2 regions of the Streptomyces sp. NPDC005533 genome follow, and region 2 is predicted to be linked to the other one. Evidence: riboswitches for the same ligand, from Rfam matches in the RefSeq annotation. Region 2 holds a riboswitch; the other holds the start of a gene.

Region 1 (15,900 bases), on a different contig from region 2:
CTTGATGCCGCCGCGCGGGTTCGAGGCGTGCAGCGTCATGTTGTTGCCGGCGTACAGGCCGACGTGGTGCAGGTCCCCGTAGAAGAAGACCAGGTCACCGGGCTGGAGCTGGCTGCGGCTGATGCGGGTGCCGTCGTTGGCCTGCGTGTAGGTGACGCGGCTGATGCTGACGTTGGCCTGCTTGTAGGCCCACTGGGTCAGGCCCGAGCAGTCGAAGACGTTGGGGCCGGTGCCGCCGGACTGGTACGTGAACCCGAGCTTGGTCTTGGCGGCTTCGAGGGCGGCTCCGGCCCGGCCGGAGGCCTTCACGTTGCCGAGGTCGACGCGCTGGCCGTCGGCGCGGCTGGCGCGCGACTCGTCGTCCTTGATGGCCGCGCGCTCCTGCGCGGTCAGGGTATTGAGCAGGGCCTGGGCCGCGGCGAGCTTGTCGGTGGAGGCCTTCTTCTTCTCGGCCAGCTCCTTGCGGGTGGCGTCGAGGTCGGCGAGCTTGCCGGCGGCCTCCTGGCGCTGCTGCGCGAGGCTGCGCTGCTTGGCCTGGATCTTCTGGACCGCCTCGACCTGCTTGCCGCTGAGGTGCTCCAGGGAGGAGGCCTTGTCGAGGTAGCTGTCGGGGTCCTCGGAGAGGAGGAGGGCGAGGGAGGGGTCGATGCCGCCGTTGCGGTACTGGGCGCTGGCCATCGAACCGAGGGTGCTGCGCAGCTCGTTGAGGTCTCCCTGGCCGCGGGCGACCTGGTCCTGGAGCTGGGCTATCTCCTTCTCCAGCGTCTCCTGGCGCTCCTTGGCCCCGTTGAACTTCTCGGTGGCCTGCTCCGCCTCTTCGTAGAGGGCGTCGACCTGGGTCTTGACCTCGTCCTTGGTCGGCTTCGCCGGGGCGGCGGAGGCGCTCTGGGAGGTGAGGGCGACCACGGCGGCCGCGGTGGCGCCGAGCACGGTCACACGAGTGCGGTTCGGCTGCTTGGGTCGACGGTGGGACGCCACGGAGGCGAGCTCCTTCTTCCTAGAGCCACCGAAGAACGCAACTCGGCAGCACCTTCGCCGCCACCCCGAATGAGTGATCTACCGCACGAAGGTTTGAACGCACACTAGTGACCTCGCTGTGATCAGTTCAAATCCCGTCGGGAAAAAACGTGCTCTCCGACCAGGTTCTTTACCTACAGAGCACGCTCCGTGCCGGGCACTTGACGGTCCGTTCGCTGCCACGCCGGTCAATTCCGGCATTCAGGAGGGGAGTTACGAAACGCGCGAAAGCCGCTTCAGGAGCAAAGCGGACGTCACCGGCCGCGCACCCGCCTTGGCCACCCCGTCGGCGACCTCCCGGTCGGTGGAGACCACGACCACCGGCCGGCCGGGCGGTTCGGCCCGCACCAGCTGGCGGATCAGCTCGTCCGCCGTCACCCCGGCCTTGGAGAACAGCACCCGCACCCCGCGCGGCGGCGCGAGCAGCACCGGGGCCGCCAGCTCCGCGCCGTCGAAGACACAGGTCATCTCCGCGCCCGTCTGCGCGGCCAGCATCGACAGCCCGCCCAGCAGCCGCAGCCGCTGCTTCTCCAGCGGCATCGTCGGATAGCCGGTCTTGGTCACGTTGTAGCCGTCGACCACCAGATGGGCCTGGGGCAGCGCCAACAGCTGGTCCAGCAAGGCCGGATCGGTCTCGGACAGGGCGCGCGCCGCGATGTCCTTCGGCGTCATCCGGCCCGGCTCCACCGCGTCCACGGTGTCCGCCGGGCGCGTGTTGACGGGCGGCAGCGCCAGCTCGCGGCGCAGCCCCTGGGCCGCGTCCAGCACGGTGTCCAGCAGCAGCCGCAGCCGCATGTCCTCGATGCTGCGCCCCTCGCGGGTGGCCCGGCGCGAGGTCTCCAGCGCCGCCTCCACCTCCGCGAGGCGGGACTTGAGCCGCCGGCTCTCGCTCTCGGCGGCGGCCACCCGGGTGGCCGCGTCCCCGCGGATCCCGTCGACCTCGGCGGTCAGCTTGCGCAGGGCCGCCTCGCCGCGCTTGACGTCGCTGAGGGCGCTGCGCAGCTTGCGCTGAAGCGATTCCGCTTCCTTGCGGGCCGCGTCCAGCTCCACGCGCACGTGCTCACCGCCCGCGCGCTGCAGCTCCCGGGCGTGCGCCAGCTCCTCGCGCAACCGCTCCAGCTCGCGCCGGGTCTCCTCGCCGACCCGCTCGGCGTCGGCGCGCTGCGCCTCCTCGCCCGCGGCGGCCACCAGCTTGACCCAGCCGGCGGGCCGCAGGACGAACGCGGCGGCCGCGACGTCCAGCGGGTCCGCGGCGGCGGGCGGCGCACCCGCCTCCAGGGCCGCGGCCAGTTCCGCCTGCGCCTCGCGCAGCTTCTCGGCGACCCGGCTGCGGAACACGGCGTCGGTCTCGACCGCCGTGGCCATGGCGTTGCCCGCGAACTTGGCGCGCCGGGTCGGGGTGAAACGGGCGTACTGGCGCAGCTGCGCCGGCAGGTCCGCGACCGTCAGCGCGCCGAAGGCGTCCGAGACGAGCGCGACGACCCGCCGCCGCACGCCTTCCGGCAGCGGGCGGTCGAGCGCCTCGGCGGCGTCGCCGGCCGCGTCGGCCGGCTCAGCGCCGCTTGCTGGCTCCACAATCCGTCACCCCTACCGTGATCTACCTGCGGGCACGCCTCCGTCAGGAGTCCGCACCCGGCCTGTCCACGAGCTCGATCTGGTCCACCGCGTTGCACCAGCGGCAGCGGACCGACTCGATGGTCTCATTGACCACCTCGCGCTCCTCGACCTTGGGCTCCCCGGCGAGGTCCAGGTGGACGTACTCGACGACCTTCGACGAACGGGTGACGTCGAAGCGCGTGAGGTTGCCGCACAGGGTGCAGCGCCACCGGGTGGTGTCGGTCGGCAGGGGAACCGTCATCAGGCCGCTCTCTCCTTCGTAGCTGATTCAATTAAAGCCGTCCGGGCCGCCGGCCGCGCGTGTCTCCACCGGCCGTCGGACCGCAGCTCGTAACCCTACGGCCTGCCACCGCCTCAGGTGGGTCCCGTTGCGTCATGCTCTGTCACATGATCGTAAGGTGGCGGGCCCTCCGCGAGGCCGCCCGGGGACCGGTGGTCACCCATGCGCTGATCGCGGGCTGCGGTGTGGTGTTCGTACTCGGTCCCGCCTCGGGGCTCAACCCGGTCTACGGGACCGGGGACGAGCTGCTGGCCGCCGGGACCGCGTACTTCCGGCGCTGGGGCGTGGTCCCGGACGAGCTCTTCACGGGCACCCCGCGCGCCTGGCTGACCCCGCTGACGGCCCTGTTCGTCCACGGCAGCTGGCTGCACCTGCTCGGGAACATGCTCTTCCTCTACGTCTTCGGGGCGATGACGGAGGAACGGATGGGGCGCCCCGCGTTCCTCGTCTTCTACGTCTGTACGGGGTACGTGGCGCTGGCGGCGTACGCGGCGGCCAACGCGGGGTCCGCGCAGACCCTGGTGGGGGCGTCCGGAGCCATCTCGGCGGTGCTCGGCGCCTTCCTCTACCTGCTCCCGCGGGCGCGGGTGACGAGCCTGTTCCCCTTCCTGTTCTTCCTGCCGCTGCGGTTCCCGGCGTGGATCGTGCTGCTGTTCTGGTTCGCCCTTCAAGGGGTGGCCGCGCAGCGGGCGGAAAGCGGCCCCGGGGTGGCCTACCTGGCCCATCTGGTGGGCTTCTCGGTCGGCTTCCTCTACGCGTGGGCCCGCTATCGGGGTGCGACTAGAGTGAGGCGACCAGCGACGGCCACCGAGGGAGACAGCCAGCCGTGATCACCGCGATCGTGCTCATCAAGACCAGCGTGGACCGCATCCCCGAGATCGCCGAGTCGATCGCCGCGCTGGACAGCGTCAGCGAGGTCTACTCCGTCACGGGGACGTACGACCTGATCGCGCTGGTCCGCGTGGCCCGCCACGAGAACCTGGCGGACATCATCCCGGGCCGCATCAGCAAGATCCCCGGCGTCGAGGCGACGGACACCCACGTGGCGTTCCGCACCTACTCGCAGCACGACCTGGAGGCGGCGTTCGCGATCGGCCTCGACGCGTAGCGCTGTGCCGTGCGGGTATCGGGCCGCCGCGTAGCCCCGGCTCCGCGACGCCTCAAACGCCGGCGGTGCTGGGTTCGGTGCCCCCGAGCAGTGGCGTGAGCCGTCGGGCCGACCGCGGGGCCCCTCCGGGACGTCTCCTCGTCGTCGCGCCTGCGGGCCCGTCACGGCCGTGAGGGCGGTTGCGCGCTCCTCCTGCGGGGACCCCCCTGCGCGCCCCCGCTCCCCCGCACCGGCCGTGGGGTGGGGACACGGTGGAGTGTCCCCGCAGGAGGAGCGCGCAACCGCCCTCACCCGTCGCAGCGATGCCCGCAGGCGCGACGACGAGGAGACACTCCGCCGGGGCACCACCCCACCCCGCCGAGCCGACCGCAGGTCACACCGCCGGGACGCAGCGGCCTTCCTCCGTGCGGTACTGCCACTTCGCGCCGTCCGCGACGAGCTCCTTCACCGCGCGGACGAAGCGCTCGACGTGCTCGTCGGGGGTGCCCGCGCCGAAGCTGACGCGGATCGCGTTCAGGGAGCGCTCCCCCGGTGCGGCCTCCGGGGCCCCGCATTCGCCCTGCGCCTGCGGCTCGCTGCCGAGCAGGGTGCGGACCAGCGGGTGGGCGCAGAACAGGCCGTCGCGGACGCCGATCCCGTACTCCGCGGACAGGGCGGCGGCGAAGTGGGAGCTGTTCCAGCCGTCCACCACGAAGGAGATGACGCCCACGCGCGGGGCGTCGTCACCGAAGAGCGACAGGACGCGGACCGCCGGGACCTCCGCCAGGCCTTCGCGGACCGTGGCGATGAGGTGGCGCTCGCGGGCGACGAGGCCGTCGAAGCCCGCCTCGGTCAGGGCCTTGCAGGCGGAGGCGATGGAGTAGACGCCGATGACGTTCGGGGAGCCGGCCTCGTGGCGGGCGGCCGTGGTGTGCCACTCGACGTCCACGCCGCCGTCCTCGCGCCGGGCCACCTTGCGGGAGGCGCCGCCGCCCGCCAGGTACGGCTCGGCCCGCTGGAGCCAGTCCGCGCGGCCGGCGAGCACGCCCGAACCGAAGGGCGCGTAGAGCTTGTGTCCGGAGAAGGCGACCCAGTCCACGTCCAGGTCCTGGACCGAGACGGGGTGGTGCGGGGCCAGCTGGGCGGCGTCCAGGACGATCCGCGCGCCGTGGGCGTGCGCGGCGGCGGCGAGTTCCTTCACCGGCCACAGTTCACCGGTGACGTTGGAGGCGCCGGTGACGCAGACCAGGGCCGGTCCGTACGGCTCCCTGTCGGCGAGGGCCCGCTCCAGGGTGGCGACGGCCTGGCCGGGGGTGCGGGGCGCGTTGAGGTAGGTGACCTGCGCGTTCGTCCAGGGCAGCAGCGAAGCGTGGTGCTCGGTCTCGAAGACGAAGACCTGGCAGTCGGCGGGGAGCACGGCGGCGAGCAGGTTCAGCGAGTCGGTGGTGGACCGGGTGAAGACCACCTGGTCCGAGGGGCGGCAGTCGAGGAACTCGGCGACCGTGACCCGGCTCTGCTCGAAGAGGTCGGTGGAGAGCTGCGAGAGGTACCCGGCGCCGCGGTGCACGCTGCCGTAGTACGGGGCGTAGGCGGCCACGTCGTCCCAGACCCGCTGGAGCGCCGGGGCACTGGCGGCGTAGTCCAGGGCCGCGTAGGTGACCTCGCCGCCGGTGACGAGCGGGACGGTGACGTCCCGGCCGAGCACCGGCAGCGGCTCGGCACAGGCGGGGCCCGCGGCGGTGTCGGCGGTGGCGACGGAGGTGGCGGCGGCGTTCAGGAATGCGGACATGGCGGTATCTCCCGGCAGGCAGGGCTGAATGGCTTCGAAAGTGCCCGTACGCGGGTACGGCCGTGCGGCCGTCCGGGATACGGGAGAGCCCTCGGGCCGGACCGCAACGGTCGGCGGGGGTACACGGAAGTGACCCTGATCCGAGGGGTGAAGTAGGGGCGGAGTCGCCCTATCGCATTCGCTTGCTCACGGAAAACGCTCCTCGAGAAGACCAGGACCCCTGGTGTCGAGGGATCCGCGCTTGCCGTAGGCCTTGCTGCCTACGACCTGGTCATCACCCGGGGCACCCCGCCACGGAAGGAGGGTTGCCGGACAGCAAGCCGGGGCCTAAACGCTGTCACTCGTGACCTGGTCAGCATCCTGCCACAAGATCCCCCGCGCGCAAGACCCCGGTCCGCATCGTGGACCGGGGCCTTGGCGCGATTCGGCCGATGGGGGGTCAGGCGTTGCTCGCCGCCACCCAGCGCTCCAGCGCCGCGCGCGCGGCGCCCGAGTCGATGGACTCCGCCGCGCGCACCAGACCGGCGGCGAGCTGCTCTTCCAGCGTGCCCGTGCCGGGGTCCAGGGCGACCAGGGCCGCCGCCGAGTTCAGCAGTACGGCTTCGCGGACCGGGCCGGTCTCTCCGGCCAGCAGGCGGCGGGCCACGTCCGCGTTGTACGAGGGGTCGCCGCCGGACAGGGCCGAGACCTCGACCAGGTCGATGCCGATGTCGCGGGGGTCGAAGGACTGCTCGGAGACCTCGCCGTCGCGGACCCACCAGACGCGCGAGGTGGCCGTCGTGGTCAGCTCGTCCAGGCCGTCGTCACCGCGGAAGACCAGCGCGGACGAACCCCGCTCGGCGAGGACGCCCGCGATGATCGGGGCCATCCTCGGGTCGGCCACGCCGGTCGCCTGGGAACGCACCCGGGCCGGGTTGGTCAGCGGGCCCAGCGCGTTGAAGAAGGTCCGGATGCCCAGTTCCTTGCGGGCCGCGGCCACATGGCGCAGTGCCGGGTGGAACTTCACCGCGAAGCAGAAGGTGATGCCGGCCTCCTCGGCGACCTCAACGACCCGCTCCCGGCTCAGGTTGAGGTTGACCCCGAGCTTTTCCAGGACGTCCGAGGAGCCGCTCGCGGAGGAGGCGGCCCGGTTGCCGTGCTTGACGACCTTGGCACCGGTTCCGGCCACCACGACCGCCGACATCGTCGAGATGTTCACCGTCTTGGCCCCGTCGCCGCCCGTGCCGACGATGTCCACGGTGCGGCCCGGCACCTCGATCAGGTTGGCGTGCTCGTACATGGCCCGTACGAGACCGTTGATCTCCGCGACCGTCTCCCCCTTCGCCCGCAGCGCGACGGTGAAGCCGGCGATCTGGGCGTCGGTGGCCTCCCCCCGCATGATGCGGTCCATGGCCCAGGCGGTGTCGTCGGCGCGCAGGTCCTGGCCGGTCAGCAGAGCGTCGAGGACGCCCGGCCAGCCACGGGCCGCCACGCTGTCGCCGCCTGCCGGGGTCACAACGTTCATGGTCCGCTCCTGCTGCTTGTCAAGGTTTCCACGTCGAATGGGAAGGGCTCCAGCCTATCCAGCCCGGGAGACGGCAAAGAGCCCCGTCCGGACACTGGACGGGGCTCTCGCCGTGGCGACACCGGAACTGACCTGAATCAGTCCCTCATGCGGTCGTGCAGGGGATCAGTGGTGGCCGTGGCCGGCCTGGATCTCCTTGTACTCCTCCACCGTGGGCTTCGGAATCTGGTTGTTCTCGGCGTAGAAGCCCTTGCTGAGCTTCGCGCGGAGCTTCTCCGTGGCCTTCACCTTGCGCTCGACACCGTTCTCGTCGACCGTCGGGCCGATCTCGATCGGCTTGTACTGCTCGTGCGCGGTGAGCTTGTGCAGCTGACCCGCCGGGAGCGGCTCGTGGACCTCGACGAACTCACCGTGCGGCAGACGCTTGATGATGCCGGTCTCGCGACCGTGCAGCACCTTGTCGTGGTCCCGGCGCTGGAGGCCGAGGCAGAACCGCTTGGTGATGATGAAGGCGAGGACCGGGACGACGAAGAAGCCGATCCGGACGAACCAGGTGATCGAGTTGATCGACAGGTGGAAGTACTGGGCGAACATGTCGTTGCCACCGCCGATGAGGAGCACGATGTACTCCGCGATCCAGGCGACACCGAAGGCCGTACGGGTCGGGACGTTGCGCGGGCGGTCCAGGATGTGGTGCTCGCGCTTGTCGCCGGTGACCCAGGACTCGATGAACGGCCAGACGGCGATCGCACCGAGCACCAGCGGGAAGAGCAGCAGCGGGATGAACACGCCCAGGACGAGCGTGTGGCCCCACAGGTTGATCTCCCAGCCGGGCATGGCACGGATCAGGCCTTCCGGCATGCCCATGTACCAGTCGGGCTGCGCACCGGTGGACACGTGGTCCGGGCGGTACGGGCCGAGCGCCCAGATCGGGTTGATCGAGGCGAGGGCCGCGACGGCCGCGATGACACCGAAGACCAGGAAGAAGAAGCCTCCGGCCTTGGCCATGTAGACCGGCAGCAGCGGCATGCCGACGACGTTGTTGTTCGTCTTGCCGGGACCCGCGAACTGGGTGTGCTTGTGGTAGAAGACCAGGATCAGGTGGGCCACGAGCAGGCCCATCATGATGCCGGGCAGCAGCAGGATGTGCACCGAGTAGAACCGCGCGACGAAGTCGCCGCCCGGGAACTCCCCGCCGAACAGGAACATCGACAGGTACGTGCCGACGACCGGGACGGACAGGATGGCGCCCTGCATGAAGCGGACACCGGTACCCGAGAGCAGGTCGTCCGGCAGCGAGTAACCGGTGAAGCCGGTGAACATGCCGAGGACCAGCAGCAGGAAGCCGAAGATCCAGTTGACCTCACGCGGCTTGCGGAACGCGCCGGTGAAGAAGACGCGCATCATGTGCACGACCATGGCCGCGACGAAGATCAGCGCCGCCCAGTGGTGGATCTGACGGATCAGCAGGCCACCGCGGACGTCGAAGCTGATGTCGAGCGTCGAGGCGAAGGCCTCGGACATCATGACGCCCTGCATCGGCACGTACGAGCCGTGGTACACGACCTCGTTCATGCTCGGGTGGAAGAACAGCGTCAGGTACACACCCGTGAGGATGATGATGATGAAGCTGTAGAGGCAGATCTCACCCAGCATGAAGGACCAGTGGTCCGGGAAGATCTTGCGCATGTTGGCCTTGGCCAGGCCGTAGATGCCCAGGCGGCCGTCCGCCCAGTCGGCTACGCGCTCGCCGGCCGGCGCCTTGCGCTCGGTGTTCTGGCTGGTGCTCATCCGCGCTCCCAGAATGCAGGACCGACGGGCTCTTCGAAGTCGCCGAGCGCTTCGAGGAAGCCTTCGTCATTCACGCCGATCCGCAGCTGCGGAAGCGCGTGACCGGCCGGGCCGAAGATGACACGGGCGCCGTCGGAGAGGTCGAAGGTGGACTGGTGGCACGGGCAGAGCACGTGGTGCGTCTGCTGCTCGTACAGGCTGATCGGGCAGCCGACGTGGGTGCAGATCTTGGAGTAGGCGACGATCCCGTCGTGGGACCACTCCAGCTCCTGCTTGTCCTTGATGTCGTCCGGCTGGATACGGACGATCATCAGGGCGGCCTTGGCGATCTGGACCTGGAAGTCGTGCTGCTCCTCCTCCAGGCCTTCCGGCCTGGCGAAGGTCAGCGACCCGACGAGCACGTCCTCGGGACGCAGCGGCTCGTTCGTGTTGTCGTTGATGAGCAGCTTGCCCTTGGCCCACACGGTCTTGCGCAGCTTCTGCTCGGGCAGCGGGCCCAGGTCGCGCATGATCATGACGGCGGAGAGCGGCAGCATCGCCAGCGCACCGAGCATCGTGTTGCGGATCAGGGGCCGGCGTCCGATGCCGGACTCGTTCGCACCGTCGCGGAAGTCCTGCAGGACCTGCGCCTTGACCTCCGGCGGAGCGGCGATCTCGTGGCGCTCGGCGGCGACCTCCACGTCGGACATCAGGGTGCGGGCCCAGTGGACCGCGCCCGCGCCGATGCAGAAGAGGGCCGTGCCCAGCGTCATGCCCAGGGCGAAGTTCAGCGCGCTGACCTTGCCGATGGGGAAGATGTAGACGATCTTCTCGACCGGGAAGATCACGTAGGACGCGATGAAGCCGATCGTGGCCAGCATCGACAGCGTGAACAGCATCGCGACGGTGCGCTCGGAGCGCTTCGCCGCCCGCTCGTCGATGTCCTGGATGCGGGGCTTGTGGACCGGCAGGCCCGGGTCGGCGAACGGATCGTCCGCGACCGCTACGGCACCGTGGTGCGCGTCGCCCTGCTCGCTCGGCAGGTGCTTCTCTTCGGGAATCTCTTGGCTACTCATGACTTCTTGGCCTTAGCGGTGTGGGCCGCGACCCAGACGGCGACAGCGATCAGCGCACCCAGAGCGAAGATCCAGCCGAACAGACCCTCGGAGACGGGGCCGAGGCCACCGAGCTTGAGACCACCGGGGCTGGTCGACTTCTCACCGTTCACGTTCTGGAGGTACGCGATGATGTCCTTCTTCTGCTGCTCCGGCATGGTCTGGTCCGGGAAGGAGGGCATGTTCTGCGGGCCGGTCAGCATGGCCTCGTAGATGTGCTTCGGGTCGACGCCCTCGAGGTTGGGGGCGTACTTCCCGTTCGTCAGCGCGCCGCCTTCACCGGTGAAGTTGTGGCACTGCGCGCAGTTGTTGCGGAACAGCTCACCACCCTTGGCGATGTCGGCACCTGCCGGGTCGTACTGCTTTGCGGTCGGCGTGATCGGACCGGCGCCGAGGGACGCGACGTACGCCGCCAGCTGGTCGATCTGCGCCTGGGTGTAGATGACGGGCTTCTTCGGCACCTGGGCGCCGGGCTGCTGGGCGGGCATGCGGCCCGTGCTCACCTGGAAGTCGACGGCCGCGGAGCCGACGCCGACCAGGCTCGGGCCGTCAGAGGAACCCTGACCGCCGGTTCCGTGGCAGCTTGCGCAACCCACGGCGTAGAGCTTCTTGCCCTCCTCGATGGCGAGGGACTGGGCGGTTTCATCGGCCTGCGCCTTGCCCGCGGGAGCAAAGGCGGCGTACAGCCCCCCAGTGGCCGCCAGCGCGAGGAGTAGAACGACGACCGCCGCCAGCGGATGGCGTCGTCGTGCGGAGAGCTTTTTCACGGATTACCCCGGTGTCAGGATCTTCTGCGTCGGTGTGTCTGGATGGAGTGCCGGGTCTTGCCCGGTGACGTGTTCGCTACTTGATCAGGTAGATCGTGGCGAAGAGGCCGATCCAGACGACATCGACGAAGTGCCAGTAGTAGGACACGACGATGGCCGACGTGGCCTGTTCGTGGGTGAACCTCTTGGCCGCGTACGTCCGGCCGAGGACCAGCAGGAAGGCGATGAGGCCGCCCGTCACGTGCAGACCGTGGAAGCCGGTGGTCAGGTAGAAGACCGAGCCGTACGGACCGGACGAGAGGCTCATGCCCTCGTGCTTGACCAGCTCGGTGTACTCGAACACCTGGCCGCCAATGAAGATCGCACCCATGACGAACGTGATGATGAACCACGTCCGGAGCTTCTTCACGTCACCGCGCTCGGCGGCGAATACGCCGAGCTGGCAGGTGAGCGAGGAAAGCACCAGGATCGTCGTGTTCGTCGCCGAGAAGGGCAGATTCAAGGCCGAAGCCTGCTCTGTCCAGTACTCGGTTCCCGTCACGGATCGCAGGGTGAAGTACATCGCGAAGAGGGCCGCGAAGAACATCAGCTCGGAACTCAACCAGATGATGGTTCCGACGCTGACGAGGTTCGGCCGGTTGACCGTCGGGTGCGCGTGCCCGGTATCTACTGTCGTTGCTGTCGCCACGACCGACATTATGTCGGTCGCTTATCCCGCCCTCACCCCGGGGGGTGCCGTTCGGAGTGTCAGGGGCGTGTGCAAGGCCCGAACGGCCCATCAGATCGCCCCGGTGGGATGTCCCGTGCACATGTCCGAAGCGATGTTGACAGCGCATCGGGAGGAGTAGCATCCCGCGCAACAGCAACGTGATTCACGGGACACGTGGAGGAACGAAATGCGGGCGACTGCGCGGGTTCTGGTCTACAGCGACGACGCGGGCACCCGGGAGCAGGTGCGGCTGGCGGCCGGACGCCGGCCCGCCGCGGACCTGCCGCCGGTGGAGTTCGTGGAGTGCGCGACGCTGCCGGCGGTGCTGACGCAGCTGGACGCGGGCGGCATCGACGCGTGCGTGCTCGACGGCGAGGCGGTCCCGGCCGGGGGCATGGGCGTGTGCCGGCAGATCAAGGACGAGATCTTCCGGTGTCCGCCGGTGCTGCTGCTGATGGGGCGCCCCCAGGACGCCTGGCTGGCCACGTGGAGCCGCGCGGACGCCGCGGTGACCCTTCCGGTGGACCCGGTGGAGTTCGCGGAGGCCCTGGCGGGCGTGCTGCGCTCCCGTCTGTCCTCCTCGGCCGCCTGACGGTGCGCCTGCGGGCCCACGGGTGACCGTGGGCCCGCACAGGTGCTCGCGTCAGACGGTGGGACGCAGGCGGGCCTGGTCCATGGGGTGGCGGCCTTCCTCGGTGCCCTTGAGCAGCGCGCTGCCCTGGCGCCAGTCCTTCCAGTCCATGTTCCAGTCGCCGAAGCCGTTGCCGAAGACGTCCATGTCGTCGCCGATGCTGTTGATCACCTTGACGATGTCGCCCTCGGTGATGTTCTCGTAGAACCAGGCGGCGTTGCCGGTGCTCATGCCGGTGCATCCGTGACTGACGTTCTCGTAGCCCTGGGAGCCGACGGACCACGGCGCGGCGTGGACGTATTCACCACTCCAGGTGACGCGGGTGGCGTAGTAGACGGGCAGGTTGTAGTACTCGCTGCCGCCGATGCCCACGGTGTCGCCGCGCATCTGGACGAAGTACTGCTTGCCCAGCACCACCTTGACCCCGTTGCGGGTGGAGAACCCGGGCTTTCCGGTGGTCACCGGGATGGTGTTGATCACTTCTCCGTTGCGCCGGAACGTGAGGTAGTGCGAGGAGGCGTCGGTGGTGACCTCGACCCGGTCCCCGATCTCCAGCTTGACGGGCTTGGCCGCGACCCCGTGGAGCTCGTCGGTGATCCTGATGCCCTCCAGGTTGCTCCGTACGGAGACGGTGGAGTGGGCGGGCCAGTAGTCCTTGGGCCGGTAGTGGAGGTTCTTGTCGTCCACCCAGTGCCAGGCGCCCTCGACGCCGGCCGGGGCGTCGACGATCAGGCCCCGTTCCACGATGGCGCGGGCCGCCTTGTCCTTGACCGGCTCGCTGAGCTCGGCCGTGAGGGGCTGTCCGACGCCGTATTTGCCCTCCTCCGGGCCGAATTCGACCTTGAGGACCCCCTTGGACGGGGTGGTGTCGAACGTCAGCGTGCGCTGCCCCGGAGCGCCCCGCTCGTCCTCGGTGCTCACGGTGACCGTGTAGCGGACTCCTGAGGCCATCGGGACGGTGCTGTGCCAGCGGTCGCCCTTGGCGCTCAGCTCGCCCGCCAGGCGGCGGCCGTGGGTGTCCACGGCGAGCACGTCGGTGATCCGGCCGCCCCCGGGCTTGGCGGTGATTTCGAGGGGCTTGTCGGGGTCCACGGGGCGCTTGCCCGGGGTCTGGTTGAAGGCGATCCGATCGCCCGCGTCGTACGGGCGGGCTGACAGCGGGTTCTTGTCGCCGGACCCGCATGCGGTGGCGCCGGCCCCGAGGGACGCGACCAGCAGGGAGCAGCTGAGTACCGTCCAAAGACGCGGTGAGTGCTTCATGGAGCCAACGCTATGAAGATATGACAATTACGGCGCGCGGGGTGACTGCAAACGAGGGGCCCGGACTCCTCCGAAGAGGTGTCCGGGCCCCGGGTGTGCTCACGCGGCGCCGCCGCGCGGGGTGCTGCTACTGGTTCGCGTTCTCACCGCGGTAGTACTCGTACACCCAGCCCCACAGGCCGATCACGATGATCGGGGCCGAGAAGTACATCAGCCACCAGCCGAAGACGACGCCCATGAAGGCGAGCGCGCCACCGATGGCCAGCGAGAGCGGCTGCCAGCTGTGCGGGGAGAAGAACCCCAGCTCGCCGGCCTCGTCGGCGACGTCGGCCTCCAGGTTGTCCTGGGCCATCTCGTCGACGCGCTTGGCCGTGAAGGCCAGGTAGTAGCCGATCATGACGCTCAGGCCGAAGGCGAGGAAGAGCGCGGTGGTGCCGACGGGCTCCTTCGACCACACGCCGTACACGACGGCCATGATCAGGATGAAGAAGGAGAGCCAGAGGAACATCTTGCCCTGGATCTTCACTTGCCGGCCTCCTTGTCACCGGTGAGCGCCGCGGTGCCGCCGGCGATGTGGTCCTCGAGGTGGTCGAGGGCCGCGATCTCCGGGTGGTGCAGGTCGAAGGCCGGGGACTCGGAGCGGATCCGCGGCAGGGTGAGGAAGTTGTGCCGCGGCGGCGGGCAGGAGGTCGCCCACTCGAGCGAACGGCCGTAACCCCACGGGTCGTCGACCTCGACCTTCTTGCCGTACTTGGCGGTCTTCCAGACGTTGTACATGAACGGAAGCATCGACATGCCGAGCAGGAAGGAGCTGATCGTGGAGATCGTGTTCAGCGTGGTGAAGCCGTCGGCCGCGAGGTAGTCCGCGTAACGACGCGGCATGCCCTCGGCGCCCAGCCAGTGCTGCACCAGGAACGTGCCGTGGAAGCCGATGAACAGCGTCCAGAAGGTGATCTTGCCGAGGCGCTCGTCCAGCATCTTGCCCGTGAACTTCGGCCACCAGAAGTGGAAGCCGGCGAACATCGCGAAGACCACGGTGCCGAAGACGACGTAGTGGAAGTGCGCGACGACGAAGTACGAGTCGGAGACGTGGAAGTCCATCGGGGGCGAGGCCAGGATGACGCCGGTCAGACCACCGAAGGTGAAGGTGACCAGGAAGCCGATCGTCCAGAGCATCGGGGTCTCGAAGGACAGCGAGCCCTTCCACATGGTGCCGATCCAGTTGAAGAACTTCACACCGGTCGGTACCGCGATCAGGAAGGTCATGAAGGAGAAGAACGGCAGCAGTACACCGCCGGTGACGTACATGTGGTGGGCCCACACGGTCACCGAGAGGCCGGCGATCGCGATCGTCGCGGCGATCAGACCGATGTAACCGAACATCGGCTTGCGCGAGAAGACCGGAATGATCTCGGAAACGATTCCGAAGAACGGCAACGCGATGATGTACACCTCTGGATGTCCGAAGAACCAGAAGAGGTGTTGCCATAGCAATGCGCCGCCGTTCGCGGCATCGAACACATGCGAACCGAACTTGCGGTCGGCCTCCAGCGCGAACAGCGCGGCGGCCAGCACCGGGAAGGCGAGCAGAACCAGGACACCGGTCAGCAGCACGTTCCAGGTGAAGATCGGCATGCGGAACATCGTCATGCCGGGTGCGCGCATGCAGATGATCGTGGTGATGAAGTTGACCGAGCCGAGGATCGTGCCGAAGCCGGAGAAGGCCAGACCCATGATCCACATGTCGGCGCCGATGCCCGGCGAGCGGACCGCGTCCGACAGCGGGGAGTAGGCGAACCAGCCGAAGTCGGCGGCGCCGTTCGGCGTCACGAAGCCGGCCACCGCGATGGTCGAGCCGAAGAGGTACAGCCAGTACGCGAACATGTTCAGCCGCGGGAACGCCACGTCGGGCGCGCCGATCTGCAGCGGCATGATCCAGTTCGCGAAGCCCGCGAAGAGCGGGGTGGCGAACATCAGCAGCATGATCGTGCCATGCATGGTGAACGCCTGGTTGAACTGCTCGTTCGACATGATCTGCGTACCCGGACGGGCCAGCTCGGCGCGCATGAAGAGCGCCAGCAGACCGCCGATGATGAAGAACACGAACGACGTCAGCAGGTACATCGTGCCGATGGTCTTGTGGTCGGTGGTGGTGAGCCACTTCACGACCACGTTGCCCGGCTGCTTGCGCCGCACCGGCAGCTCGTTCTCGTACGAGTCAGCTGCGGCGGCACCCTGGGATTCGTTGAGGATGCTCACAGTTTGTTCACTTCCGCATTCCGGGCCGGGTCGGTCTGCTGGATGCCGGCGGGCAGGAAGCCGGTCTGGCCCTTCTCGGCCAGCTCCTTCAGGTA
Region 2 (15,900 bases):
CCCGTGTCCAGGATGTGGGCCCCTCGTGGGTCTTCCGGGTCTTCGACGGAAGACCGAGCGTCGGTGGTCGATGCTCCGGGACTAGCCGAGCGCGAGCTTGACCATGTCCGCCTGCGGACCCTTCTGGCCCTGCGAGATCTCGAACTCGACCCGCTGACCCTCTTCAAGGGTGCGGTACCCGTCCATCTGGATGGCGCTGTAGTGGACGAACACATCCGCACCACCGTCGACCGCGATGAAGCCGTAGCCCTTCTCCGCGTTGAACCACTTGACGGTGCCCTGAGCCATGCCTAACTCCCCTATTACTGGCCCTTGCGCGGGAACGCACTTCGCGTTCCCGGGTCAGAACTTGCGTCGGAACGCGTCGACCGAGGCTGAATGTATCTGCGCGAGTGCTGTCTGCAACAGGTCAATCCGACGAGAATTCTGGACACCGGGAAACATTGAAATAGAGTGAAAATTTGCCATACTCCCGGGCAACTCGGGCCTGACATATCTCGCCAAAGCCCCATACCGCGCTTGCACATTGACCCGATGTCGACCCTCACGCGACCCGTTCATATGCGGCGGGCAAGTCCGGCGGAGGGGACTTCCCCAACTCTACCGCGCCCAATCAAGCAGAATTGCCCCCTCCGCTTTTAGCGGAGGGGGCAATTTCGGTTTGCGCGTGTCACCAGTCGGGTGACAAAGGGGCCGTGCGGATCAGCAGCCGCCCGCGACGGCCGGAATGATCGAGACGCCGGCGCCGTCCGGCGTCTTCGCCTCCAGCCCACCCTCGAAGCGCACGTCGTCGTCGTTGACGTAGACGTTCACGAAACGGCGCAGCTTGCCCTGGTCGTCCAGGACGCGCGCGGCGATGCCCGGGTGGCTCGCCTCCAGGGACTGGATGACCTGGGCGAGGGTCGCGCCCTCGGCGGGCACCTCGGCCTGACCGCCGGTGTAGGTGCGCAGGATGGTGGGGATGCGGACGTTGACGCTCATGGCGCTACTGCCTTTCCGGTTGAGCAGGAGGGTGTGGTCAGGCCAGGCCGGCGGCGCGGAACGCGTCCAGGCTCGGGCGGATGGTGGCGGTCTGCCCGCTCTCCGCGGCCACCGCCTCCAGGGTCTTCAGGCCGTCGCCGGTGTTGAGGACGACGGTGGTCAGCGTCGGGTCGAGCTGCCCGTTCTCGATGAGCTTCTTCGTCACGCCGACGGTCACGCCGCCCGCGGTCTCGGCGAAGATGCCCTCGGTCTGCGCGAGGATCCTGATGGCCTCGACGACCTGCTCGTCGTTCACGTCCTCGACGTAACCACCGGTGCGCCGCGCGATGTCCAGGACGTACGGGCCGTCCGCCGGGTTGCCGATCGCGAGCGACTTGGCGATGGTGTTCGGCTTCTGCGGGCGGACCACGTCGTGACCGGCCTTGAAGGCGGTCGACACCGGGGAGCACCCCTCGGCCTGGGCGCCGAAGATCTTGTACGGCTTGTCCTCGACGAGACCGAGCTTGATCAGCTCCTGCAGACCCTTGTCGATCTTCGTCAGCTGCGAGCCGGACGCGATCGGGATCACGAGCTGGTCGGGCAGCTGCCAGCCGAGCTGCTCGCAGATCTCGTAGGCGAGGGTCTTGGAGCCCTCGCCGTAGTACGGGCGCAGGTTGACGTTGACGAAGCCCCAGCCCTCACCCAGCGGGTCGCCGATGAGCTCGGAGCAGAAGCGGTTGACGTCGTCGTAGTTGCCCTCGATGCCGACCAGGTCACCGCCGTACACACCGGCCATGACGACCTTGCCCTGCTCCAGGTCGTGCGGGATGAACACGCACGAGCGGAAGCCGGCCCGGGCGGCCGCGGCGCCGACGGCGCCGGCCAGGTTGCCGGTGGAGGAGCAGGAGAGAGTGGTGAAGCCGAAGGCGCGGGCGGCCTCGACGGCGATGGCCACGACGCGGTCCTTGAAGGAGTGCGTCGGGTTGCCGGAGTCGTCCTTGACGTAGAGCTTGCCGGTGACCCCGAGCTCCTTGGCCAGGTTGGCGGCGTCCACGAGCTTGGTGAAGCCCGGGTTCAGGCTCGGCTTGGCGGCCACGTCCGCGGGGACGGGCAGCAGCGGCGCGTACCGCCAGATGTTGGTGGGGCCGGCCTCGATCGCGGCGCGCAGGGCTTCCGGGTCACCGGTCGGGAGGTCGTAGGCGACTTCCAGAGGTCCGAAGCACTCGGCGCACGCGAAGATGGGGCCGAGCTCGAAGCGGGTACCGCACTCGCGACAGGAAAGCCCGTTGGCAGGTCCGAGATCGACAGAGGTGGCGACAGTCTGTGCAGCCATGATGGCGAGGCCCTTTCTCCTCATCTTCCCCATGGCGCACTTCGCCATGAGACGGAATTGGCACCTTCCCTAGCCGGGGACCTCGCTGACGTCGCTGACGTGCGATCGCGAGAACCGACTGGAGGGTTGCCGGGGCTTCAACGGGCCGTGTCCCTCTGCCCCTCTGGATGAGCGGTATGGCACCGGCACACGCGCTCTGTGGCGCGCCGGTGCGTTTGTACGCGGGACCCCCGGCATGCGGTGGTCCTTCGCGTTGTTCAAGACTGTAACCGAAGGGCCGGGCGGTTGAGACAGCCGTCCGAACCGCGAGATGGATCACAAAACGGCCGATAACGCCGACACGCAGGGAGTGCTGAGGGTGCTGGAAGAGGTGGAGCGCTGGCTGGCAGACCGCTCCTGGTCAGCCGCCGACCGACCGCTCGACCAGCTGCTCGACCGGAAACGGGCGGCCGGGACCACGGTCAGCGTGGTGCTGCCCGCACTGGACGAGGAGGCGACGGTCGGCGCGATCGTCGAGGTCATCCGGCGCGAGCTGATCGAGGGACTGCCGTTCCCCCTGGTGGACGAGCTGGTCGTCGTCGACTCGGGCTCGACCGACCGTACGGCGCAGGTCGCGGCGAAGGCCGGCGCCCGGGTGGTGCACCGCGACGAGATCCTGCCGAGGCTCCCGGCGCTGCCCGGCAAGGGCGAGGTGCTGTGGCGTTCCCTGCTGGCCACCGACGGGGACATCGTCTGCTTCGTCGACGCCGACCTGCGGGACTTCTCCTCCGCCTTCGTCTCGGGGATCGTGGGACCGCTGCTGACCGAGCCGGACGTGCAGTTCGTCAAGGCCATGTACGACCGCCCGCTCGGTGACGCCCCCGGCCAGGGCGGCCGGGTCACGGAACTGGTGGCCCGCCCCCTCCTCAACCTGCACTGGCCGCAGCTGGCCGGCTTCGTCCAGCCGCTGGGCGGCGAGTACGCCGTACGCCGCTCCCTGCTGGAGCGGCTGCCGTTCCCCGTCGGGTACGGCGTCGAGCTGGGCCTGCTGGTCGACGCGCTGCACACGGTCGGCCTCGACGCGCTCGCCCAGGTGGACGTCGGCGTACGCGTCCACCGCCACCAGGACGGGCAGGCGCTGGGCCGGATGGCCGCGGCGATCTACCGCACCGCCCTGCTGCGGCTCTCGCGCGGGCACCTCGTACGGCCGGAGCTGACGCAGTTCGAGCGGGGGCCGGAAGGGTTCGTCCCGCGGACCTACGCCGTGGACACCGAGGAGCGGCCGCCGATGCTCGGCATCAAGGAGTACGCGCTGCGCCGCGTGGCGTGACGTCGGCCTGGAAAGTTTGAGCGAGTCCAGGTCGGGCTAGGTTCGCCGCATGGCTTCTCAGGTACTCGTAGCCGCGAACCGCGGCCCCCTCTCGTACGCGATCGACGCCGAAGGCGGGCTCAGCGCCCGGCGCGGCGGGGGCGGACTCGTCTCCGGGCTCTCCGCCGCCCTCGCGGAGCAACCGGGGGCGCTGTGGATCTGTGCGGCGCTGTCGGAGGCGGACCGGGAGGCGGTCCGCCGGGGGGTGAGCGAGCCGGGCGTCCGGATGCTGGACATCGATCCCACGGTGTACGACGCGGCCTACAACGGCATCGCCAACTCCGTGCTGTGGTTCACGCACCACCACCTGTACGACGTCCCGCGCGAGCCGGTCTTCGACGCGGAGTTTCGGCGGCGGTGGCAGGCGTACGTCGAGTACAACGAGGCCTTCGCGCGCGCCCTCGCCCAGGAGGCGGCGGAAGGGGCCCGCGTCCTGGTGCAGGACTACCACCTGGCGCTGGTCCCGGGGCAGTTGCGGCAGCTTCGGCCGGACCTGCGGATCGGGCACTTCACGCACACGCCGTGGGCCTCGCGGGAGTTCATGAGCATGATCCCGGACGACATCCGGAGCCAGCTGGTGTGGGGGATGCTCGGGGCGGACCGGCTGGGCTTCCACACGGCGACGTGGGCGGGCAACTTCGCCGCCGGCGCGAGCAGGGACGACCAGGACGGCATCGCGCAGGCGCACTTCCCGGCGGGGAGCCCGGAGCGCGGGGTGTGGCACCGCCGGGCGGACCCGGCCGGGCGCGGCTACGCGAAGCGCCGGTTCACCGAGGTGAGCGCGTACCCGCTCGGGGTGGACGCGGACGAACTGCGGGCGCTGGCGCACCGGCCGGAGGTCGACGAGAAGCTGGCGCAGCTGCGGGCGGAGGTCGGCGACCGCAAGACGATCGCCCGGGTGGACCGGACCGAGCTGTCGAAGAACATCCTGCGGGGGCTGCTGGCGTACCGGGAGCTGCTGACGGTCCACCCCGAGTGGCGGGGCCGGGTCGTCCACCTGGCCTCGGCGTACCCGTCGCGGCAGGACCTGGCGGTGTACCGGGCGTACACGGAGTCGGTGCGGGAGCTGGCGGCGGAGATCAACGAGGAGTTCGGCACGGCGGACTGGCAGCCGGTGCTGGTGTCGGTGCAGGACGACTTCGCGCGGTCGCTGGCGGTGTACCGGATGGCGGACGTGGCGCTGGTGAACCCGGTCCGGGACGGGATGAACCTGGTCGCGAAGGAGATCCCGGTGGTGTCGGAGGCGGGGTGCGCGCTGGTGCTGTCCACCGGGGCGGGGGCGTACGACGAGCTCCGGGCGGACGCGCTGACGGTGAACCCGTACGACGTGTCGGCGACGGCGGAGGCGTTGCACGCGGCGCTGGCCATGCCGGACGCCGAGCGTGCGGAGCGCACGAAGCGCCTGGCCGCCGCCGCCACGGCCCTCCCCCCGGCCGCCTGGTTCACCGCCCAGCTGGCCGACCTCCAGTCCTGACCCCCGGGGGCTGCGCCCCGGACCCCGCGCCTCAAACGCCGGCGAGGCCGGTAAATCCGGGCGCTGCCCGGACCCGGTCCTCAAACGCCGGACGGCTGGAACATCCAGCCCCGCCGGCGTTCGAGGCGCGGGGGTCGGGGGCGGAGCCCCCGTAGCGGCGGCGCGCCCGCGAACGGCGGTCAGCCCCGGAGGGCCACGGCCAGGGAGGCCAAGTAGGAAGCCACGGAGCCCGGGCCCGGCAGGACCACGTCGGCTCGGGCGGCGAGCTCGGGGACCTCGGCCGAGCCGCTGCAGACGAGCAGGCCCGGGAGGCCGTCGGCGCGGCGTTTCTCGACGGCCGAGTACGCGGCGAGGTCGCCCAGGTCGTCGCCCGCGTACAGCACCGCCTCCGCGTCCCGCTCCGCGAGGAACTCCGTGAGGGCGACGCCCTTGTCCATGCCCGGGGGGCGGAGCTCCAGGACCGCGCGGCCCGGCTCCACCATCAGCCCGTGCCGCGCGGCCAGCTCGGCCAGGGGTTCGCGCAGGGCCGCGAAGGCCGCCGCGGGGTCCGCGGCCCGCCGGGTGTGCACGGCCAGCGCCCGGCCCTTCTCCTCGATCCAGGTGCCCTGCCAGGCCCCGATCGAGTCCAGGAACCCCGGCAGCTCGGCGCGTACCGCCGCCACCCCGGGGTGCTCGGCCGGGGCGTGCACGATGCCGGTGACGGCGTCCCAGCGCTCCGCGCCGTAGTGGCCGAGGACGACGAGGTGTTCCAGTCCGGGGACTCCCGCGAAGCCTCCGTAGCGGACGGCGACGCCCGCCGGCCGGCCGGTGATCACGGCCACCGAGTCCACCTCGGGGGCGAGCGCGGAGAGGGCCGGGACGGCTGCGGGGTGGGCTCTGGCCTGGTCCGGGTCCGGGACGATGTCGGCGAGGGTGCCGTCGAAGTCCAGGGCGACCACGGACCGGCGGGGTGCGCGGAGGAGGGCTTCTAGCCCCTCCCGTCCGGCTGCGGTGACGGGCATCGGCAGGTCGTGCGGATGGCTCCCCATACGCACGACCCTAACGGCCCGGCGCGGCGACGGCTACGGCACGGTCGATGCCCGCCGCGAAACCCGCCGCGAGGGCCGCCGTCCGGCCGTCGGCGGGCCTACCGCCGGGCCCGCTGGGCCTCGCGGATCCGCCGGAGCCGGTTGACGGTGCCCGGTGCGTGGGCCAGCGCCCGCGGGTCGTCCATCAGCGCGTTGAGCAGCTGGTAGTAGCGCACGGGGGTCATCCCCAGCCCTTCCCGGATGGCCCGTTCCTTCGCTCCGGGGCCGGGCCAGGTGCGTCCCTCGTACGCGAGCACCGCGGCCTCCGTGGCCGTCAACTGCCCCTCGTCCGTCATACCGCCAGATTAACGCCGCCGTCCGACAGCCGGCCCGCCGCCACCGTTCAGCGCGGGTCCGAGGCCCGCGCCGCCGTGGCGATCTCCTCCAGCACCTTCGCCGGCTGCCCGCCGGGCTGGACGGTCCTGCCGATGTTCTGCTTGATGTCCTCGCTGACGCCCGCCCAGGACTTCTTGCCGACCGGGTACAGCCGTGAGCCGGGCAGCGCCGTCAGGAAGGGCTTCAGCTGCGGGGCATGGCCGCCGGTGGCGCCCTGCTTGGCCAGGTAGCCGCTGGTGGTGGCGGGGAGCAGGTCGTACATGTCCGTGAAGGCCGTCACGTTCTTCGGCTCGTACAGGTAGTCCAGGAACTTCCCGGACTGCGCGCGGTGGCCGTTCTTGAAAGCCATGACCCAGTCGGCGACGCCCATGGCGGGCTCCGCGGACCCGCTGGCCGTCGGCAGCGGGACCATGCCGAACTTCACGCCCTTGGCCTCGGCCTGCTTCATCAGCGACGGGTGGCCGTTGAGCATGCCGACCTCGCCCTTGGTGAAGCCGTCGAAGGCGGCCTGCCGGTCCAGCTTCCCCGGCTCGACGGGGCCGGTCAGCCCCTGCCCGACCATCTTGTCCCGCAGGAACTCCAGCGCCTTGACGTTGTCGGGGGAGTCGATCGAGTAGGACTCCTCGTTGTCGGTGTAGCCGCCGCCGCCCGCGAGCATCCACATCATCGTCTCGGCCTGCGCCTCCTCGCGGCCCAGCGGCAGCGCGAAGGGGGTGGGCACGCCGGCGCCCTTGAGCTTCTTGGCCGCCGCCTCCAGGTCCGCCCAGCTCTTCGGCTGCCAGCCGCCCTTGGCGTCCTTGCCGATCATGCCCGCGTCGGCGAGCAGCTTCTCGTTGTAGAAGAGCAGCCGGGTGCTGGAGACGAAGGGCATGCCGTACTGGGTCTGCTTGACCTTCCCGGCGTCCGCGAGCGGGGCGAGGAAGTCGGCCTCGGTCTTCACCGAGAGCAGCTCGGCCGTGGAGTACAGCTTGCCGGCGGCCGCGTAGTCGGCGTAGGCGCCGATCTGGGCGATGTCGGGCGCCTTGCCGGCCTTGACCATGTCGGCGACCTTGGCGTCGACCTCGGACCAGGAGTAGACGGAGACCTCGACCCTGACGCCCGGGTTGGCCTTCTCGAAGCCGTCGGCGAGGCCCTTCCAGTACCCGGCCGAGGAGTTCTGCGGATTGTCCCCGTAGTCGGCCGCCACGACCCGCAGGGTCACGTCGTTGTCTCCGGTGACCCCGCCGAGGGCTCCGCAGCCCGTCAGCGTCACGGCAGTCAGGCACAGCGCGGCGCCGGACGCGGCCAGGCTCAGGTAACGGCCCTTCACAGTTCTCGATCCATCCCTCGTTGTACGTACGATCCACGTAAGGTCTACACCACTTTGGCGGCTCCTCCACATCGGGATCCCGGCCGGGGTCCGGATTTTGTATGGCCACTCAACAATCCCCCTCAATGGACTAGACCTTTCCACGCCGAGCACGCGAGACTGTCTCTGTGAAACCCGTGAAACACGTCATCGCCCTCGATGTGGGCGGCACCGGGATGAAGGCCGCCCTCGTCGCCGACGACGGCACCCTGCTCCACGAAGCGCGCCGCGCCACCGGCCGCGAACGGGGCCCCGACGCCGTCGTCGAGACGATCCAGGACTTCGCCGCCGAGCTGCTCGACACCGGCCGCGAACGCTTCGGGCGGCCCGCGTCGGCCGCCGGCGTCGCCGTCCCCGGCATCGTCGACGCCGACCACGGGATCGCCGTCTACGCGGCGAACCTGGGCTGGCGCGACGTACCGATGCGCGCCCTGCTCAGCGCCAGACTCGGCGGCATCCCGGTGGCCCTCGGCCACGACGTGCGCACGGGCGGACTCGCCGAGGGCCGCATCGGAGCCGGCCGCGGCGCCGACCGCTTCCTCTTCGTCCCGCTCGGCACCGGCATCGCCGGAGCCATCGGCATCGCCGGCCGCATCGAGGCCGGCGCCCACGGCTACGCGGGCGAGATCGGGCACATCGTGGTGCGCCCGGGCGGCCCCGCCTGCGGCTGCGGCCAGCGCGGCTGCCTGGAGACCCTCGCCTCGGCCGCCGCCGTCAGCCGCGCCTGGGCGGCCGCCTGCGGCGACCCCGGGGCCGACGCCGCCCACTGCGCCAAGGCCGTCGAAGCCGGCGACGCGCGCGCGAGCGAGGTCTGGCTGGCCGCCGTCGGCGCCCTCGCCGACGGGCTGGTCACCGCCATCACCCTGCTGGACCCCCGCACGCTGATCATCGGTGGCGGGCTGGCCGAGGCGGGGGAAACCTTGTTCACACCACTACGGACGGCCGTGGAGGAGCGCGTGACGTTCCAGCGGCTCCCCCACATCGTCCCGGCGGCCCTCGGGGACACCGCCGGATGCCTGGGCGCAGGGCTGCTCGCCTGGGACCTACTCGCCACGGAGGTACCTGCCTGATGTCCGGAAGCGCGCGCAGCACTGTTCTCTCCGGCGCCAGGGTGGTGCTGCCCACCGGAACCGTGGCGGGCGGCCGGGTCATCGTCGACGGCGACCGCATCGCCGGCAGCGCCCACGAGGGCTCGCGGACCGTGGACCTGTCCGGGCACTGGATCGTCCCCGGCTTCGTCGACATGCACAACCACGGCGGCGGCGGCGCCTCCTTCACCTCCGGCACCGCCGAGGACGTCCTCCAGGGCGTCCGCACCCACCGCGAGCACGGCACCACCACCCTGATCGCCTCCACCGTCACCGGCGACCTGGACGAACTGGCCCGCCGCGCCGGACTGCTCGCCGAGCTCACCCGGCAGGGCGAGATCGCCGGCATCCACTTCGAGGGGCCGTTCATCAACCCCTGCCGCAAGGGCGCGCACAAGGAGGACCTGCTCCGCGACCCCGACCCGGCCGAGGTCCGCAAGCTGATCGACGCCGCGCACGGCACGGCCCGCATGTTCACCCTCGCCACCGAACTCCCGGGCGGCCTGGACTCCGTACGGCTGCTCGCCGAGCACGGGGTGATCGCCGCGATCGGGCACACGGACGCCACGTACGAGCAGACGCGCGCCGCCATCGACGCGGGCGCGACCGTGGCCACCCACCTCTTCAACGCGATGCCGCCCCTCGCCCACCGCGAGCCCGGGCCGATCGCCGCGCTGCTGGAGGACGAGCGGATCACCGTCGAGCTCATCAACGACGGCACCCACCTGCACCCGGCGGCCCTGGAACTGGCCTTCCACCACGCGGGCGCGCACCGCGTGGCGCTGATCACCGACGCGATGGACGCCGCCGGCTTCGGCGACGGGACCTACCACCTCGGCCCGCTGGAGGTCGAGGTCAAGGAGGGCGTGGCCCGGCTCGTGGAGGGCGGTTCCATCGCCGGCTCCACCCTGACCCTGGACACCGCCTTCAAGCGCTCGGTGACCCTCGACAGGCTGCCGGTGGAGTCCGTGGTCCAGGCGATCTCCGCCAACCCGGCCAAGCTCCTCGGCCTGTACGACCAGATCGGCTCGCTGGAGCCCGGCAAGTACGCGGACCTCGTCGTCCTGGACGCCGCGTTCGACGTCAGGGGCGTCATGCGGCGCGGCGAATGGGTCGTCAGCCCCCTCGCCGCGGCGGCCGTCTGACGGCCAAGCGGCTGTATCGGCGAAGGCGGTCGGCCCGAGGACTGGGCCGACCGCCTTCGGTTTGGCATGATCCCGGCAGCAACAGACCCGGGGGTGCCCATGATCCTGACCGTGACGCTCAACACCGCACTCGACGTCACGTACCGCGTGCCGAGGCTGCTTCCGCACGCCTCGCACCGGGTCGCCGCCGTCACCGAACGCCCCGGCGGCAAGGGGATCAACGTCGCCCGCGTCCTGGCCGCGCTCGGCCACGAGGTGACGGCGACGGGCTTCGCGGGCGGCCCGGTCGGCTCCGTCGTCCGCGAACTGCTCGCACGCTCCCCGCAGGTGGTGGACGCCCTGGTGCCCTGCGCGGACGGCAGCCGCCGCACCCTGGCCGTGGTCGACGCGTCCTCCGGCGACACCACCCAGTTCAACGAACCCGGGCCGCTGATCACGCCCGCCGAATGGTCCCGGTTCCTCGCGCAGTACGGGGAACTCGTCCGCGGCGCCCGCGCCGTGGCCCTGTGCGGCAGCCTCCCGCCGGGCGTGCCCGTCGGCGCGTACGCGGTCCTCGTACGGGCGGCCCGCGCGGCCGGGGTCCCCGTCCTCCTCGACACCGCCGGCGAGGCCCTGCGCCGCGGGGTCGCCGCCCGGCCCGAGATCATCAAGCCGAACGCCGCCGAACTGGCCGAACTCACCGGGTCCCGCGACCCGCTGCCCGCCACCCGCGACGCCCGCCGCCGGGGCGCCCACGCCGTGGTCACCTCGCTGGGCCCGGACGGCCTGCTGGCCGCCACCGCGGAAGGCACCTGGCAGGCCGCCCCGCCGCGCGCGCTGGCCGGCAACCCCACCGGAGCGGGCGACTCCGCGGTCGCCGGCCTGCTGTCGGCCCTGGTCGAGGGGGCGGACTGGGAGGAACGGCTCACCCGCGCGGTCGCCCTGTCCGCGGCCACCGTCCTCGCCCCGGTGGCGGGAGAGTTCGACCCCCGCACCTACGAGGAGGTACGGGGGTCGGTGAAGGTCACGACGGCCGGCTGAGGCCCGGGGTGTCCTAGAAGTTCTCCAGCCACAGCTGGTCGATGTTCACGTTGCAGCTGTTTCCGGTCTCGCACGACAGCTTGATCGTGTTGGTGCCCTTGTCGAGGTTCACCTGACCCCAGGTCGTCTGCCAGCCCTTCTCCCAGTCGCCCTTGGGCGACTTGGCGAAGTTGCGCATGCTGATCGGCGACTCGTTCGGCTTGCCGTTGACGGTCAGGGTGCCGTTGGCGTCCTCACCCGGGATGCCGAAGCGCACGTAGAACTTGTACTTCCCGGCCTTGGGGACGTCCAGGGTCCACGTCACGGCCGCGCCGGGCCGGTTGAAGCCGCCGACGTACTGGCCGCCCGAGCTCTTCGCCCCCGGGATCGTGGACTCCAGGCCCGCGCCGCCCGTGATGGACATGCCCGCGCCGGCCGCCTCGCCCTTCGGCAGCGGGGCCTGGGAGGGCGCGGGAGAGCCGCTCGGGGGCGCGGCGGAGGGGTTCTGCGGGGCCGCCGACTGCTGGCCGCCGTTCGCCTGGTCCTGGCCCTTCTTGTCCTTGTCCTTGTCACCGAAGGCCAGGGCCGCGCCGATGCCGATCACGACCGCGGCGACCACCGCGACGGCGGCGATCAGCAGGCCGCGGCGGCTGGAGCCACCGCCGGAGCCGTGGCCGCCGGAGTGCGTGATCGTCTGGGTCTGGTGCTGCGGGGCCTGCGGCTGCTGCGGAACGCCGTAGCCGCCCGCCTGGAGCGCCTCCGGAGCCTGGTACTGGGCCTGGTAGGGCGGCTGCTGCGCGGGGACCTGACCGCGCTGGCCGCCGTTGCGGCGCTCGCCGACCGTCCGCACCTGGTGGTGGGAGGTGCGGGGAACGCCGGGCTGCGCGCCGGAATGACCGCCTGCCCCGGGGCCCGGGTAGCCGTATGCGCCGCCCTGACCTGGCGGTGTGGCTCCGGCCGCCTGGCCGTCCTCGTAGAGGTAGCCGAACGGATCGTCGTCCTCGGGCTTGTTCGCCCCACCGTGCGGGCCGTTGTTCGCGGGCGTCGTCATCGCAGGTCACTCCTTTCGACCCCCGGGAGCCTACCCCGAACACGTGCGCCCACGGGCGACAGACCGCCTCAGCCGGCCCTGCGGTGGGCCTTGGAGCGGGACCGCTTCTCGATGTACATGCGCTGGTCGGCGGAGCGCAGCACCTCGTCCGCCGACATCCCGCAGCTCGCCCAGCCGATGCCGAAACTGGCTCCCACCCGCACCGCACGGCCGTCGACCCGGATCGGCGGGATGATCGCGTTGCGCAGTCGGACGGCGAGATCGGCGGCGTCCGCCGCACCGAGGCCGTCGGCAAGGACGACGAATTCGTCACCACCCAGCCGAGCGACGGTGTCGCCGTCCCTGACGCCCGTCGTGAGCCGCCGGGCGACCTCGATCAGGACCGCGTCGCCCGTGTGGTGCCCGAACCTGTCGTTGATCGACTTGAAGCCGTCGAGGTCGCAGAAGAGCACCGCGAGCCCCTTCGTCCCGTCGTCGATGTCGGTCGCGGGCGCCACCGTGTGCACGTGGTGGTCGTACGGACCGTCCGTCGGCACCTGGGCCGGCGCCCCGGGGAAGTCGAAGGGGTCGGACCCGGTGTACCGGTCGGGTCCGTCGGCCTGAAAGCCGTGCTCACCGGCACCACCCGCCTCCGCGCGCACCTCGTAGCCGTCGTGCACCGGGCGCCCGTCGTGTCCGTCACGCCCCTCGAAAGCCGCGTCCAGGGCCTCGATGGCGGTGGCGCGCACGGACTGTGGCCTACGGCACAGCCGCGCGCCGAGCCGGGACCGCAGCTCGGCGCTGTTGGGCAGGCCGGTCAGCGAGTCGTGGCTGGCGCGGTGGGCGAGCTGGAGCTCGTGGCGCTTGCGCTCCTCGATGTCCTCGACGTGCGTCAGCAGGAACCGCGGCCCGTCGGCGGCGTCGGCGACGACGGAGTTGCGCAGCGAGACCCATACATACGTGCCGTCGCGCCGGCCCAGGCGCAGCTCGGCGCGCCCGCCCTCGGCGGAGGTCCGCAGCAGGGTGCCGATGTCCTCGGGGTGGACCAGGTCGGAGAAGGAGTAGCGGCGCAGCACGGACGCCGGCCGGCCGAGCAGCCGGCACAGCGCGTCGTTGGTCCGCAGCAGCCGGCCGTGCTGGTCCCCGCCCATCTCGGCGATGGCCATGCCGCTCGGCGCGTACTCGAAGGCCTGCCGGAAGGACTCCTCGCTGGCGCGCAGCGCCTGCTGTTCACGCTCCAGCCGGACCAGGGCCCGCTGCATGTTCGCCCGGAGCCTCGCATTGCTGATCGCAATCGCGGCCTGGAAGGCGTACATCTGGAGCGCTTCGCGCCCCCACGCGCCGGGGCGGCGGCCGTTGCGCGGTCTGTCCACCGAAATGACACCCAGAAGTTCCCCGCCGGACGCGTACATGGGGGCATAGAGCCGGTCCTCGGGATGCCACTCGTCCTCGAAGCGCGGATCGGGGCCGTCCGTGTGCCACTGGGGGACGTCGTCCTCCATGAGGATCCAGCCCTCGGTGTGCGGGATGAACCGGAGCCCGTCCCAGTTCTCACCCATCGTCAGGCGGCGTTCCCAGGAGGCGCGGGAGCCGACGCGACCGGTGATGAGCGCTTCGGCGGCGGGGTCCCCGGCGAAGGCGGCGACGACCAGATCGCCGTCAGGGCGTACGAGGTTGACACAGGCGAGTTCGTAACCGAGGCCCACGACGATGCCGTCCACGACGGTCTGCAGGGTGTCCGCCAGGCTCCTGGCCGTGTTGAGATCGGCCACCACCCGATGCAGCTGCCGCAGGGTCGCAAGACGGACGTACGGCTCCGACTCGGTCTCCATTGCTCGCTCTCCCCGAGACCTCGACAGCAACTCCAGGTTTGTCATCGGCGTTTCGTTGCGGTGTCCCGTCCACTGAATCACAGTGAGCTGTGCGGCAGGTACACAGGGTCAACAAATCTTGCCCTCTGTGACTCAAGTCACATGAGATGAATAACGGTACGTGGAGAGGCTCGTGCCGACTGGGAGCGCTCCCCCACATTCCCGGGAGCAAACGATACGCCGGGGTCTAGGCCAAGGGGCGGGGGCGCGACTCGGACCAGGGCCCGATGTGTGGCGCGGGAGGGCGAGATTAGCGTTTCAGCGTGCTGAAGACGACCCCCCTGCCCCGCCCGCCCCACGGAAACCCGCATGCTGAGGGAGTGAGCAATGACGAGTTCCGAGCCGCGATGTCCCGGCTGGCGGCGGGCGTGTGCCTGATCACCGCACACGAGACCCCCCTGACGGCCGACGGCCCGCGCGGCGAGGACGTCGGCATGACGGCGACCGCCTTCATGTCGGTGTCCCTGGACCCGCCGCTGGTCCTGGTGAGCGTGCGCGAGGGTTCCCGGATGGACGACCTGCTCGCGGAGCAGCCCCTCTGGGCGGTCTCGGTCCTCGCCGACCACCAGCTCCAGGTCGCGGGCCGCTTCGCGATGAAGGGCCGCATCAGCGACCGGCTGCTCTTTGCGGACCTGCCGTACGTACGCGGCGAGGCCTCCGGTGCCCCGCTGCTGACCGGCGCCCTGGCCACCCTGGAGTGCCGCACCGAGAACCGCGTCGAGGCGGGCGACCACACCCTGGTCATCGGCCGCGTCCTGTCGGCGGCCGTCCCGTCCCCGGACCAGCAGCCCCTGACGTACTTCCGCGGCCGCTACCGGCACCTGAACGGCCAGTAGCCGGCGTCCCGGGCCCGGGGCGGCCACCGGGTCCCGCGCGGTCCGCGCGCGGGGCGGCTACCAGTCCCGGGCGGTCCGCCCGCGCTTGGTCTCGGCCCGCGCCTTCTTCTCCCGCAGCCGCCGCTCGTTGATCCCCCGCGGGATCTTCGTCGCCCGCCGCTGCCTCGGCGGCGGAGCCGTCGCCTCCGCCAGCAGCGAGGCCATCCGCACCAGCGCCATCTCCCGATTGCGGAACTGCGAGCGGTGCTCGGAGGCCCGTACGGTCACCACCCCGCCCACCAGGCGGGACGCCAACCGCTCCAGCGCCCGCTCCTTCCACACGTCCGGCAGCGCCTTCGTCGCCGCCAGGTCGAACATCAGCTCCACCCGCGAGTCGGAGGTGTTCACGTGCTGCCCGCCGGGCCCGGAGGACCGCGAGAAGCGCCAGGCGAGCTCGCCCTCGGGGAGCACGACCGAACCGCGGATGACATAAGGACCAGGCATGCCCCCTATGATCCGCGCCCGCCCCCGCCCCCGTCACCCAGATTTCCCGGCGGGAACCCGACAGGCCCCTCGTCGCGTTATAGGGGGCAGCGGTAGTTTGACCGCCTGTACGTGCATGTTGGATGAGGAAAGGGACATTCCCATGGCTGTCAGCCTGTCCAAGGGCGGCAACGTCTCGCTCACGAAGGAGGCCCCCGGCCTCGCTGCCGTCACGGTCGGCCTCGGCTGGGACGTCCGTACGACGACCGGTGTCGACTTCGACCTCGACGCCTCGGCCATCGCGGTCAACCCGACCGGCAAGGTCGTCTCCGACGGCCACTTCGTCTTCTTCAACAACAAGTCCACCCCGGACCAGACCATCGTCCACACCGGTGACAACCGCACCGGCGAGGGCGCGGGCGACGACGAGGCCATCAACGTCAACCTCGCCGGCCTGCCGGCCGACGTGGACAAGATCGTCTTCCCGGTCTCCATCTACGACGCCGAGGCCCGCAGCCAGAACTTCGGCCAGGTCCGCAACGCCTACATCCGCGTCGTGAACCAGGCCGGCGGCGCCGAGATCGCCCGCTACGACCTCTCCGA

What was found. Region 2 has a riboswitch for S-adenosylmethionine ahead of thrC (threonine synthase). Riboswitches for the same ligand answer to the same signal wherever they lie in the genome.
Region 1: another riboswitch for S-adenosylmethionine. It lies ahead of ACFYP3_RS21860 (aminotransferase class V-fold PLP-dependent enzyme); the one in region 2 lies ahead of thrC (threonine synthase).

Annotation. Positions count from the first base shown of each region.
Region 1 is NZ_JBIAJH010000021.1:56,113-72,012, reverse strand. Features, by position in the region: gene ACFYP3_RS21885 (NlpC/P60 family protein) at 1-978, opposite strand, end outside; gene ACFYP3_RS21880 (NYN domain-containing protein) at 1,231-2,595, opposite strand; gene ACFYP3_RS21875 (hypothetical protein) at 2,636-2,875, opposite strand; gene ACFYP3_RS21870 (rhomboid family intramembrane serine protease) at 3,022-3,744, shown strand; gene ACFYP3_RS21865 (Lrp/AsnC family transcriptional regulator) at 3,741-4,022, shown strand; gene ACFYP3_RS21860 (aminotransferase class V-fold PLP-dependent enzyme) at 4,396-5,790, opposite strand; SAM riboswitch class IV at 6,023-6,139, opposite strand; gene trpD (anthranilate phosphoribosyltransferase) at 6,230-7,294, opposite strand; gene ACFYP3_RS21850 (cytochrome bc complex cytochrome b subunit) at 7,460-9,085, opposite strand; gene ACFYP3_RS21845 (Rieske 2Fe-2S domain-containing protein) at 9,082-10,140, opposite strand; gene ACFYP3_RS21840 (c-type cytochrome) at 10,137-10,946, opposite strand; gene ACFYP3_RS21835 (heme-copper oxidase subunit III) at 11,023-11,643, opposite strand; gene ACFYP3_RS21830 (hypothetical protein) at 11,843-12,247, shown strand; gene ACFYP3_RS21825 (Ig-like domain-containing protein) at 12,299-13,546, opposite strand; gene ACFYP3_RS21820 (cytochrome c oxidase subunit 4) at 13,674-14,072, opposite strand; gene ctaD (cytochrome c oxidase subunit I) at 14,069-15,805, opposite strand; gene coxB (cytochrome c oxidase subunit II) at 15,802-15,900, opposite strand, start outside.
Region 2 is NZ_JBIAJH010000019.1:92,847-108,746, reverse strand. Features, by position in the region: gene ACFYP3_RS20670 (cold-shock protein) at 82-288, opposite strand; gene ACFYP3_RS20665 (MoaD/ThiS family protein) at 703-981, opposite strand; gene thrC (threonine synthase) at 1,019-2,293, opposite strand; SAM riboswitch class I at 2,311-2,467, opposite strand; gene ACFYP3_RS20655 (glucosyl-3-phosphoglycerate synthase) at 2,652-3,602, shown strand; gene ACFYP3_RS20650 (trehalose-6-phosphate synthase) at 3,652-5,115, shown strand; gene otsB (trehalose-phosphatase) at 5,295-6,143, opposite strand; gene ACFYP3_RS20640 (DUF3263 domain-containing protein) at 6,242-6,478, opposite strand; gene ACFYP3_RS20635 (ABC transporter substrate-binding protein) at 6,526-7,827, opposite strand; gene ACFYP3_RS20630 (ROK family protein) at 8,004-8,936, shown strand; gene nagA (N-acetylglucosamine-6-phosphate deacetylase) at 8,936-10,099, shown strand; gene ACFYP3_RS20620 (1-phosphofructokinase family hexose kinase) at 10,199-11,119, shown strand; gene ACFYP3_RS20615 (CBM35 domain-containing protein) at 11,133-12,149, opposite strand; gene cdgB (diguanylate cyclase CdgB) at 12,218-13,960, opposite strand; gene ACFYP3_RS20605 (flavin reductase family protein) at 14,347-14,835, shown strand; gene arfB (alternative ribosome rescue aminoacyl-tRNA hydrolase ArfB) at 14,893-15,318, opposite strand; gene ACFYP3_RS20595 (TerD family protein) at 15,461-15,900, shown strand, end outside.